Regions from separate parts of the Embleya sp. NPDC055664 genome, predicted to be linked through region 1. Evidence: riboswitches for the same ligand, from Rfam matches in the RefSeq annotation. Region 1 holds a riboswitch; the other holds the start of a gene.
What was found. Region 1 has a riboswitch for cyclic di-AMP ahead of ACWGR4_RS46170 (C40 family peptidase). Riboswitches for the same ligand answer to the same signal wherever they lie in the genome.
Positions count from the first base shown of each region.

Region 2: linked by a shared signal. The riboswitch ahead of ACWGR4_RS29560 (transglycosylase family protein) and the one ahead of ACWGR4_RS46170 (C40 family peptidase) in region 1 are both predicted to bind cyclic di-AMP.

Region 1 covers NZ_JBSHGZ010000060.1:685-4,866, reverse strand. Annotated here, with positions in the region: gene ACWGR4_RS46180 (MFS transporter) at 1-1,039, opposite strand, end outside; gene ACWGR4_RS46175 (winged helix-turn-helix transcriptional regulator) at 1,245-1,712, shown strand; cyclic di-AMP (ydaO/yuaA leader) riboswitch at 2,198-2,336, shown strand; gene ACWGR4_RS46170 (C40 family peptidase) at 2,345-3,439, shown strand; partial or broken gene ACWGR4_RS46165 (DUF72 domain-containing protein) at 3,611-4,182, shown strand, end outside.
Region 2 covers NZ_JBSHGZ010000022.1:38,482-42,663, forward strand. Annotated here, with positions in the region: gene ACWGR4_RS29555 (PIG-L family deacetylase) at 1-185, shown strand, start outside; gene ACWGR4_RS29560 (transglycosylase family protein) at 394-1,743, opposite strand; cyclic di-AMP (ydaO/yuaA leader) riboswitch at 1,746-1,930, opposite strand; gene galE (UDP-glucose 4-epimerase GalE) at 2,489-3,457, opposite strand; gene ACWGR4_RS29570 (cell wall-binding repeat-containing protein) at 3,604-4,182, opposite strand, start outside.

The DNA.
Region 1 (4,182 bases):
CGATCGACAGGAACAGCGCGTACGCCGCGGCGGCGGCCACCATCCCGCCGAGGATCACCCGCAGGTTCCCGAAGCGCTCCACCAGCCTCGGTGTCAGCGTCGGCGCGAGTACCGCGTCCGCCCCGACCGCGAGCAGCGCGAAACTGGTCTCCAGGGTCGACCAGCCGCGGATCTCCTGGAGGTAGAAGACCGCGATGAACTGGAAGCCGAAGAACGAGCCCGCGAACAACATCGCGCCCAGGTTCGCCCGGACCAGCGCGCCCGAGCGCAGGATGCCGAGGCGTACCAGCGGATTCGCCGCGCGTCGTTCGACGGCCACGAAGGCGAGCAGAAGGGCGAGCCCGCCCGCGAAGACCACGATCGTCCAGCCCGGGCCGTCGGCGGGGTGTTCGAGCCGGACCACGCCGTAGACCAGCAGCAACATCGAACCGGTCACGCTGATCGCCCCGACGAGGTCGAAGCCCCCGCCGGCCTCGGGCCGCTCGTCCCGGGGGATCAGCGCCGACGCCGCCGCCAGGATCACCGCGGCGAGCGCGACCGGTACGAAGAACACCAGCCGCCAGTCGATCGCCGTCAGCAGTCCGCCGATCACCAGGCCGAGCGAGAAGCCGCCCGCGGCGGTGCCCGCGTAGAAGAGCAGTGCCCGGTTGCGCTGCGGCCCCTCCGGGAAGCCGGTGGTGATGATGGACAGCCCGGCAGGGGTCATGAAGGCGGCCGAGGCGCCGGTCACGAAGCGGGCCACGATCAGCATCCAGCCCTCGGTGGCGAATCCGCCCAGGCCGGAGAAGACCAGGAAGACGCTCAGCCACAAGAGGAACATCCGCCGCCGGCCGAGCAGATCGGCGGTGCGGCCACCGAGGAGCATGAAGCCGGCGTAGGCGAGCACGTACGCGCTCATCACCCAGCTCACGCCACCGGTGGACATGCCAAGGTCCTCGCGGATGGTGGGCAGCGCGACGTTGAGCATCGCGATGTCGATGCCCTCGAGGAAGATCGCGCCGCAGAGGACGAGCAGCATGCCCCAGGCGCGGGGGCTCATGCGGCCGGCGGGGGTGTCGCCGGCGGCGGATTCGGGGGCGGATTCGGTGGCGCTGCCGGGTGCGGACGTGGATGTGGACATGCGACAGCCCCTCGGGACGCGGGTGGGTGGGATTGCGGTGGGATCGGGGCACCGGGGGTCGGTTCTTCGGACGAACCCGGTTCCCTCTTGTAACCGACCCCATCCTTCGGCAGCATCGACTTCCATGGAAGAAGGCACTTCGAAGGAACCGACCCCCTGCCCGAGTAACCAGGAGGACTACGACGCCCTCCAGTGGGACGTGCGCGAGGGGTGCGAGGTCCGGCAGATCCTCGACCGGGTCGCCGACAAGTGGTCGCTTCTGGTGATCGCGATCCTGGAGAGCCGTACGTTGCGCTTCACCGAGTTGCGGCGGGAGATCGACGGGATCAGCCAGCGCATGCTCACCGTGACGCTGCGCCAGCTCGAACGCGACGGCCTGGTGCGCCGCACGGTGTATCCGGTCGTGCCGCCTCGGGTGGACTACGCGCTCACCCCGATGGGGACCACGCTGCACACCACGATCCGCTCGCTGGTCACCTGGACCGAGGAACATCAGGAACGTATCGCCGAGGCGCGGGCGGAGTACGACGCGCGTGTGGGAGCGGAAGGCGATCTGGCGGTGGCGGCGGCGGGGCGGTCGGTGTCGGGGTAGTGGGCACGGCGCCGGACCGGGGGTCGATTTTCGAATCCGGGTTCGGGGTCTGCCCGCACCTGTTCGATGCCGCTCGATGTCGCTCGATGTGCGTATTCGCCTCGGATCGGCCGGGCCTTGCGAATGCCCGGTTCGAAAAGGACAGGCAAGCCGGGCGAAACAGCGGAGCCTGGCGCGTGGTAACCCCGTAGGCGGCCCATTTCGCGGGTGCGGCGACGTTTGCGGAGGTCGGACGGCAGATCCTTGCCACCAATCGTTGCCAAATCGGCCCAAGATCGACTTTCGGGATTCCGAGTGCTTTTCCTGTGATACGACGACGGGTGAAACGGAACTCTTGGTAAAGTTTTGGCAATGCAGAGACCCCGAGTGAGGGTCGTGACACGCCTGTGACTATCGTTCTGCGATAGGCGAGCGGCTCCACGTCGGCCACCCGGTCGACACGTTCGCCTCCGCCGAATTCGGTGACGGGTTTCGGTGACGGTGGGCAACCGCGGTCGCCGCGACACGAAGCCGGAACCGGGGACCCTTCACAGTCCCTGGGGTGAATCGGTGCTCCGGCACCGTAGGGCGCCTTCTTCCGCCCGAACCCGTCAGCTAACCCGGTAGGCGGCCGAGGAAGGAGACCGCCGCCAGTGGCGTCCCAGCGTCGATCCGGGCAGCACCGCAAGCCCAAGCCCCGCACCGCCGTGCGTACCGCCGCGACCGTGGTCACGGCCGCCGCGACGATGACCGGTGTGATGACCTTCGCCGGCACCGCGAGCGCGGACCCCGCGCAGTCGTTCCAGCAGACCAAGGACCGCGTCAACCAGCTGCACAGCGAGGCGATCAAGGCCACCGAAGCCGCCAACGGCGTCGACGAGCAGATCACCAAGCAGCAGGGCACCGCGAACCAGACCCAGGCCCGGATCACCGAGGAACAGGCCGCGCTCAACACGCTGCGCGACCAGATCGGTGTCCTGGCGGCCAATCAGTACCGCAGCGGCGGTCTGCCGCCCTCGCTCTCGCTCGCGCTCAGCGGCGACCCCGAGGGATACCTGCAGAAGTCGCAGATGTTGTCCCAGCTCGACGGCCAGCAGGCCGCGAAGCTGAAGCAGATCGCGGCGCAGGCCCGAGTTCTCCAGCAGGACCGCACCGAGGCCTCCTCGCAGCTCGCGGAACTGGAGAAGCTGCGCACCGAGCTGAACCGGCACAAGGGCGAGATCCAGAACAAGCTCACCGAGGCACAGCGCCTGCTGAACACGCTCACCGCGCAGCAGCAGAAGGAAGTCCTCGACTCGAACGAGCACAAGAACGACGCGGGTTCGCGCACCGAGACCGACCGCAGCTCGCGCGACAAGACGGACCCGCCGCCGACGACGGGCAAGGACGTCCCCGTGTCCGGCCGGGCGGCGGCCGCGATCGCGTTCGCGCGGGCCCAAATCGGCAAGCCGTACGCGCCGCGAGGCGTGGGCCCCGACTCGTACGACTGCTCGGGCCTGACCCAGGCCTCGTGGCGAGCCGCCAACGTTTCGCTCAGCCGCACCACGTGGACCCAGGTCAACGACGGCCCGCGGATCTCCAAGGACGCGCTCAAGCCGGGCGACCTGGTGTTCTACTTCTCGGACAACTCGCACGTGGGCATGTACATCGGCAACGGCAAGATCATCCACGCCCCCCGCCCCGGCAAGAACGTGACCGAGGCCCCCTTGGACTCGATGCCGTTCTACGCGGCCGTCCGACCGGGCTAGACCCACCCGACCGCGCTACACCGACGATCGGTCCGGGAGGGGGCGAGCACCCCTCCCGGACCGATCGTCGTTGTCGGCGCTGCCGGTGCCTCGGGGCACGCGGTATCTCGGGTTGCCTTGCCCTGCCTTGCCGTGCGGAAGGTTCCGGGAACCGGGGTAGGCGTGTGGGCCATGGATCGTATATCGGTGGGCACGAGCTCGTGGACCGACTCCGCCTTGGTCTCCAGTGGTTGGTATCCGGCCGAATGCCGGGACGCGGAACACCGACTTCGCACTACGCCCGGCAGTTCCCGGTGGTCGAGGTGGACGCGACCTACTACGCGTTGCCCAGCACCCGCAGCGGGGCGCTGCTGCCGTTGCGCGAGGCAGGACGTCTCGGCACGTTGCTCTTTCAGTTCCCGCCGTCCTTGGCGCCCGGTTCGGCTGCCACACGTTTCCTCCACGACTGCGTCGAGCGGGCGCAAGGGTGGCCGCTCGCCGTCGAGTTCCGGCATCCGCTCTGGTGGCAGGACGAACATCGCGCCGCGACGACGGCTCTCCTCGAACGCCTCGGTGTCGCCGCGGTGGCGGTCGACACGGCGCAGTCGCTGCCCACGTCCATCCCCCCGGTTGCCGTGGCCACCACGCCCGAGCTGGCGGTGGTTCGCTTCCACGGCCGCAACCGGGCCTGGGGGAGTGGGTCGAAGGAAGAACGGTTCCGCCACACCTATACGAGCGCGGAACTGGCCGAGTGGGTGCCCCGA
Region 2 (4,182 bases), on a different contig from region 1:
CGCTGCTCACCTCGACCCGGGACGCCGAGGGCCGCCCGGTGGTGCTCGGCGCGACCCCCACGCCGCTCGTGCTCGACGACCGCCCGACCCCGAACGGCCCGACCACCACCCTCGACGGCGCGGGCCGACCGCTCGCCCTGTGGCTCGACCCGACCGCCACCCTTCACACGGCCCGCCTGCCCTGAACCCCCGGCACCCCAACCCCCGCGCCTGAACCCCCGGCACCCGAACCTCGGCGCCGGAGTCGTCCTACGCCCCGGGACTGCCATCCACCCGCCCCGCGCGTCCCCCTGCCCCCGCCGCCGCCCGCCCCGCGCCCGCGCGGCCCGCACACGCGAACGGCGGGCGCCCCCCGAAGGGGACGCCCGCCGTTCGGCGCGGGAGTGTGGTGGATCAGACGTTCACGCCGTGGCTGCGCAGCCACGTCATCGGGTTGACCGCGGAGCCGTAGTTCGGCGTGGTGCGGACCTCGAAGTGCAGGTGCGGGCCGGTGACGTTGCCGGTCGCGCCGGAGAGCGCGATCTTCTGGCCGGTCTGCACCTTCATCCCGGCCTTGACCGAGATCGAGGACAGGTGCGCGTACTGGGTGTACTTGCCGTCCGCGTGCCGGATCACGACCTCGTTGCCGTACGCGCCGCCCCAGCCGGCCGAGACGACCGTGCCGGAGGTGACCGCGCGCACCGTGGTGCCGGTCGAGACGGCGAAGTCCTGGCCGGTGTGGTGGCCGCTGGACCAGCGCGACCCGCCCGAGCCGAAGCTCGCGGTCAAGGTGGCGCCGGAGACCGGGGCGACATACGAACCGGAGGCCTGCTCGGAGCCCTTGGCCGGGGAGTCGGCCTTGGTGCTCTCGGTCTTGACCGTGGTCTTCGGCGCGGCGGCCGGCTTGACCTCGGTCTTGGCCTCGGCCTTGGGCGTCTCCGCCTTCGGCGCCTCGGCCTTGGGCTCGTCCTTGGTTTCGGTCTTGGTCTCGGCGGCCGGCGCGGCCTTGCCGTCGACCTTCAGCTGCTGGCCCGGGAAGATCAGGTCCGGGTTCTCGCCGACCACGCTCTTGTTGGCCTCGTACAGCTTCGGCCAACCGCCGGGCACGTTCCGGGCGTTCGCGATCTGCGACAGCGTGTCGCCGGCGACCACGACGTAGGAGTCGCCGGCCGCGTCCGTCTTGGCGGTCGTCGCGGCCTTGGGCGCCTCGGTCTTGGGAGTCTCGTCCTTGGGCGCCTCGGTCTTCGGCGCCTCGCTCTTGACCTCGATCTTCGGCTTGGCGGTCTCGGTCTTCGGCGCCGGCTTGGCGCTCTCCGTCTTCGGGGCCGTCTTCGGCGCGGTCTTGCCGCCCGCCGAGCCCGTGTCGAGGTCCGGAGCGGCACCGCCGCGGGTCAGGCCCGCCTTGACCGAGCAGACCGGCCAGGCGCCGGGGCCCTGGCTCTTGAGCACCTTCTCGGCGATCGCGATCTGCTGGCTCTTGGTCGCCTGGTCGGCGCGGGCGGCGTACTGCGAGCCGCCGAACTCGTTCCAGGTGCTCTGGGTGAACTGGAGGCCGCCGTAGAAGCCATTACCGGTGTTGATCTTCCAGTTGCCCGTGCTCTCGCACTGGGCGACCTTGTCCCAGGTGCTCACGGACGCGGCCTGAGCCGTGCCCGCCCCGATGATCGGCATGGCGACGCCGACACCGGCGACGCCGGCCGCGGCGATCAGACGCGTGGTCCTGCTGGTGCTGCGACGGCGATGACGCCCGGTTCCGGACAGCATGGCTGGATCCTCTCCCACGCCTACGAGGTGAGCTGTCGGATTCGGGCCGGAGATCGATAGCCCGGCCACGTCCCGAAGAACGTGGCTTCACCCCAAGCCGTTCACGGCCGCCGACCGTCTCGATCGGTGCCGTGTGCGGCGGTTCACCTGTGGTTCCCCCGCTCCTGTCGTGTGGTGCTCGTCAGCCTCCCGAACGGCCGGCGACAGGATTCGGCGTACCGGCGATCGGGGTCCGTGTGGGATACGGACGGATCGAACGCTAAGCAGGCCCCGCCGAAGATCACAAGTCTGTGTCGGATAGAAGCCGATTATCCGTTTTGCGGTTGAGCGCAATGTAGATGATCCCTTACGGAAAGGACCGTAGTTGGCGTTCCGTGGTGGATTCGGCCGGATCGGGTGACAAGGAACCTTGATCGAGCCTCATATGGATCACCCGGGAATGATCACCGAAGTCCCGTTCGTCACAGGCGCATCGCGCGTCTCGGGCCCGGAATCGCGCCGTTACCCATCGGCGCACCCGTCTGCACCCGGAGCCGGAGTGATTCGGCCCACAGGACAAAAGCCCCAAGTCCGATTCATCCCGGCGCACTTCACCCCACGCACTCCCCGCGACGCCGACTCGCCGGCCGGCGTCGCATCGAGGCGTTCGGAGCACACGAAAGCACTCGGGGTGATTCGGGAGCACAGGATGCGCGGCACACGTTCGGCCGGCCCGGCGTTCACCACGTGGCGCGTCCCGCGCCCGTCACCCGCGCCGCGCCCGCCACCCGGTCCACGCGCTCTCCACCATGTCGGAGACGTCCAGGCGAGCCTTCCAGCCCAGTTCGGCCGCGATCCGCTCGGCGCTCGCGACCACCCGGGCCGGGTCGCCGGCGCGCCGGGGCAGCGTCTGGGGCGCGAACTCGCGCAAACCGGTGACCTCGCGGATGAGTTCGACCATCTCGCGGACCGAGGTGCCCCGACCGCGGCCGACGTTGAGCACCAGGCGGGTGTCCGGGTCGGCGGCGAGCCGGCGGGCGGCGGCCACGTGCGCCTCGGCCAGGTCCACCACGTGGATGAAGTCGCGCACACAGGTGCCGTCGGGGGTGTCGTAGTCGTCCCCGTAGATCACCGGTGCGCGGCCGGCCGTCAACTTCTCCAGCACCATCGGCACGAGGTTGGACACACCCGCGTCCGCGAGCTCCGGCGCGCCGGCGCCCGCGACGTTGAAGTAGCGCAGGCAGGCGTAGGAGATCCCGTGCGCCCGCGCGGTGGCCGCGATCAGCCACTCGCCGACCAGCTTGCTCTCGCCGTACGGGTTGATCGGCAGACACGGGGTGTCCTCGTCGACCAGGTCCACGTCGGGCATGCCGTACACGGCGGCGCTGGAGGAGAACACGATCCGGGGCACCTCGGCCGCGACCATCGCCGCGAGCAGCGTGCGCAGACCCTCCACGTTCTCCTCGTAGTAGTAGAGGGGACGCGCGACCGACTCGGGCACCCGCTTCTTGCCCGCGATGTGCACCACGCCGTCGAAGATGTGCGCGCCGAACAGCTCGTCGAGCAGCGCCCGGTCCAGCACGGAGCCGATCACCACCGGGATCGTGTCCGGCACCAGCTCGCGGACCCCGGAGGAGAGGTCGTCGACCACGACGACCTCGTCCCCGGCCGCGACGAGCCCGCGTACGACATGCGTTCCGATGTATCCGGCACCGCCGGTGACAAGCCACTTCATGTCGAGACCCTAACCGGATGGACCGCTTCGGGGGCGTTTCGCCCGTGCCTCACCGCCGCCGGGACGGGCCGAGGGCCCCCGACGGGACATGTCGTGTCCCGCCGAGGGCCCTCGGTGTGTCGCGGTGTTGCCGTGGTGTCGTGCGGTCAGCGCTTGGTGTGCCGCTCGACGTCCGAACCGGCCTGCGGACCGGTGCCGCTCGCCGGGCCGTTCACGGCCGGGCTGCCGGGCTTGTCCGCCGGCGCGGCGCGCAGCGCCTTGCCCGCGGGCGGCTCGACGCCGTTGTACATCGGTACGTAGGTGTACTGACCGGGGAGCCCGATCTGGTTGCCGGCCTGGTCCACGATCGGCGCGTTGAGCGCCGACTCGCCGCCGACCAGGACCACGGAGGAGAGCGAGGCGCCGTTGTCGTAGAGGTACCAGGAGCTGGCCGGAGCCAGGCTGTCCTCGTCGGTGAGCAGGATGGGGCCGAGCCCGGCCATCATCGCGCCGCCGGTGAGGGCGTCCTGCCAGGTCATGGTGGTGGCCAGACCCACGGTGCGCGGGGCGGCGAACCAGAACCGGCCGAGCTTGGCCGCGGTGTCGGCCGCGGTGTTCCCGGCGACCGCGTAGTACTCCGCGCCGTCCGGCCAGGACGGCAGGTTCGCCGACAGCAGCGCGCGGTCGGCCGGCCCGCCGACGGTGATCACGTTCGTGGTGGCGGGGTTGATCGCGTTCAGGTAGGA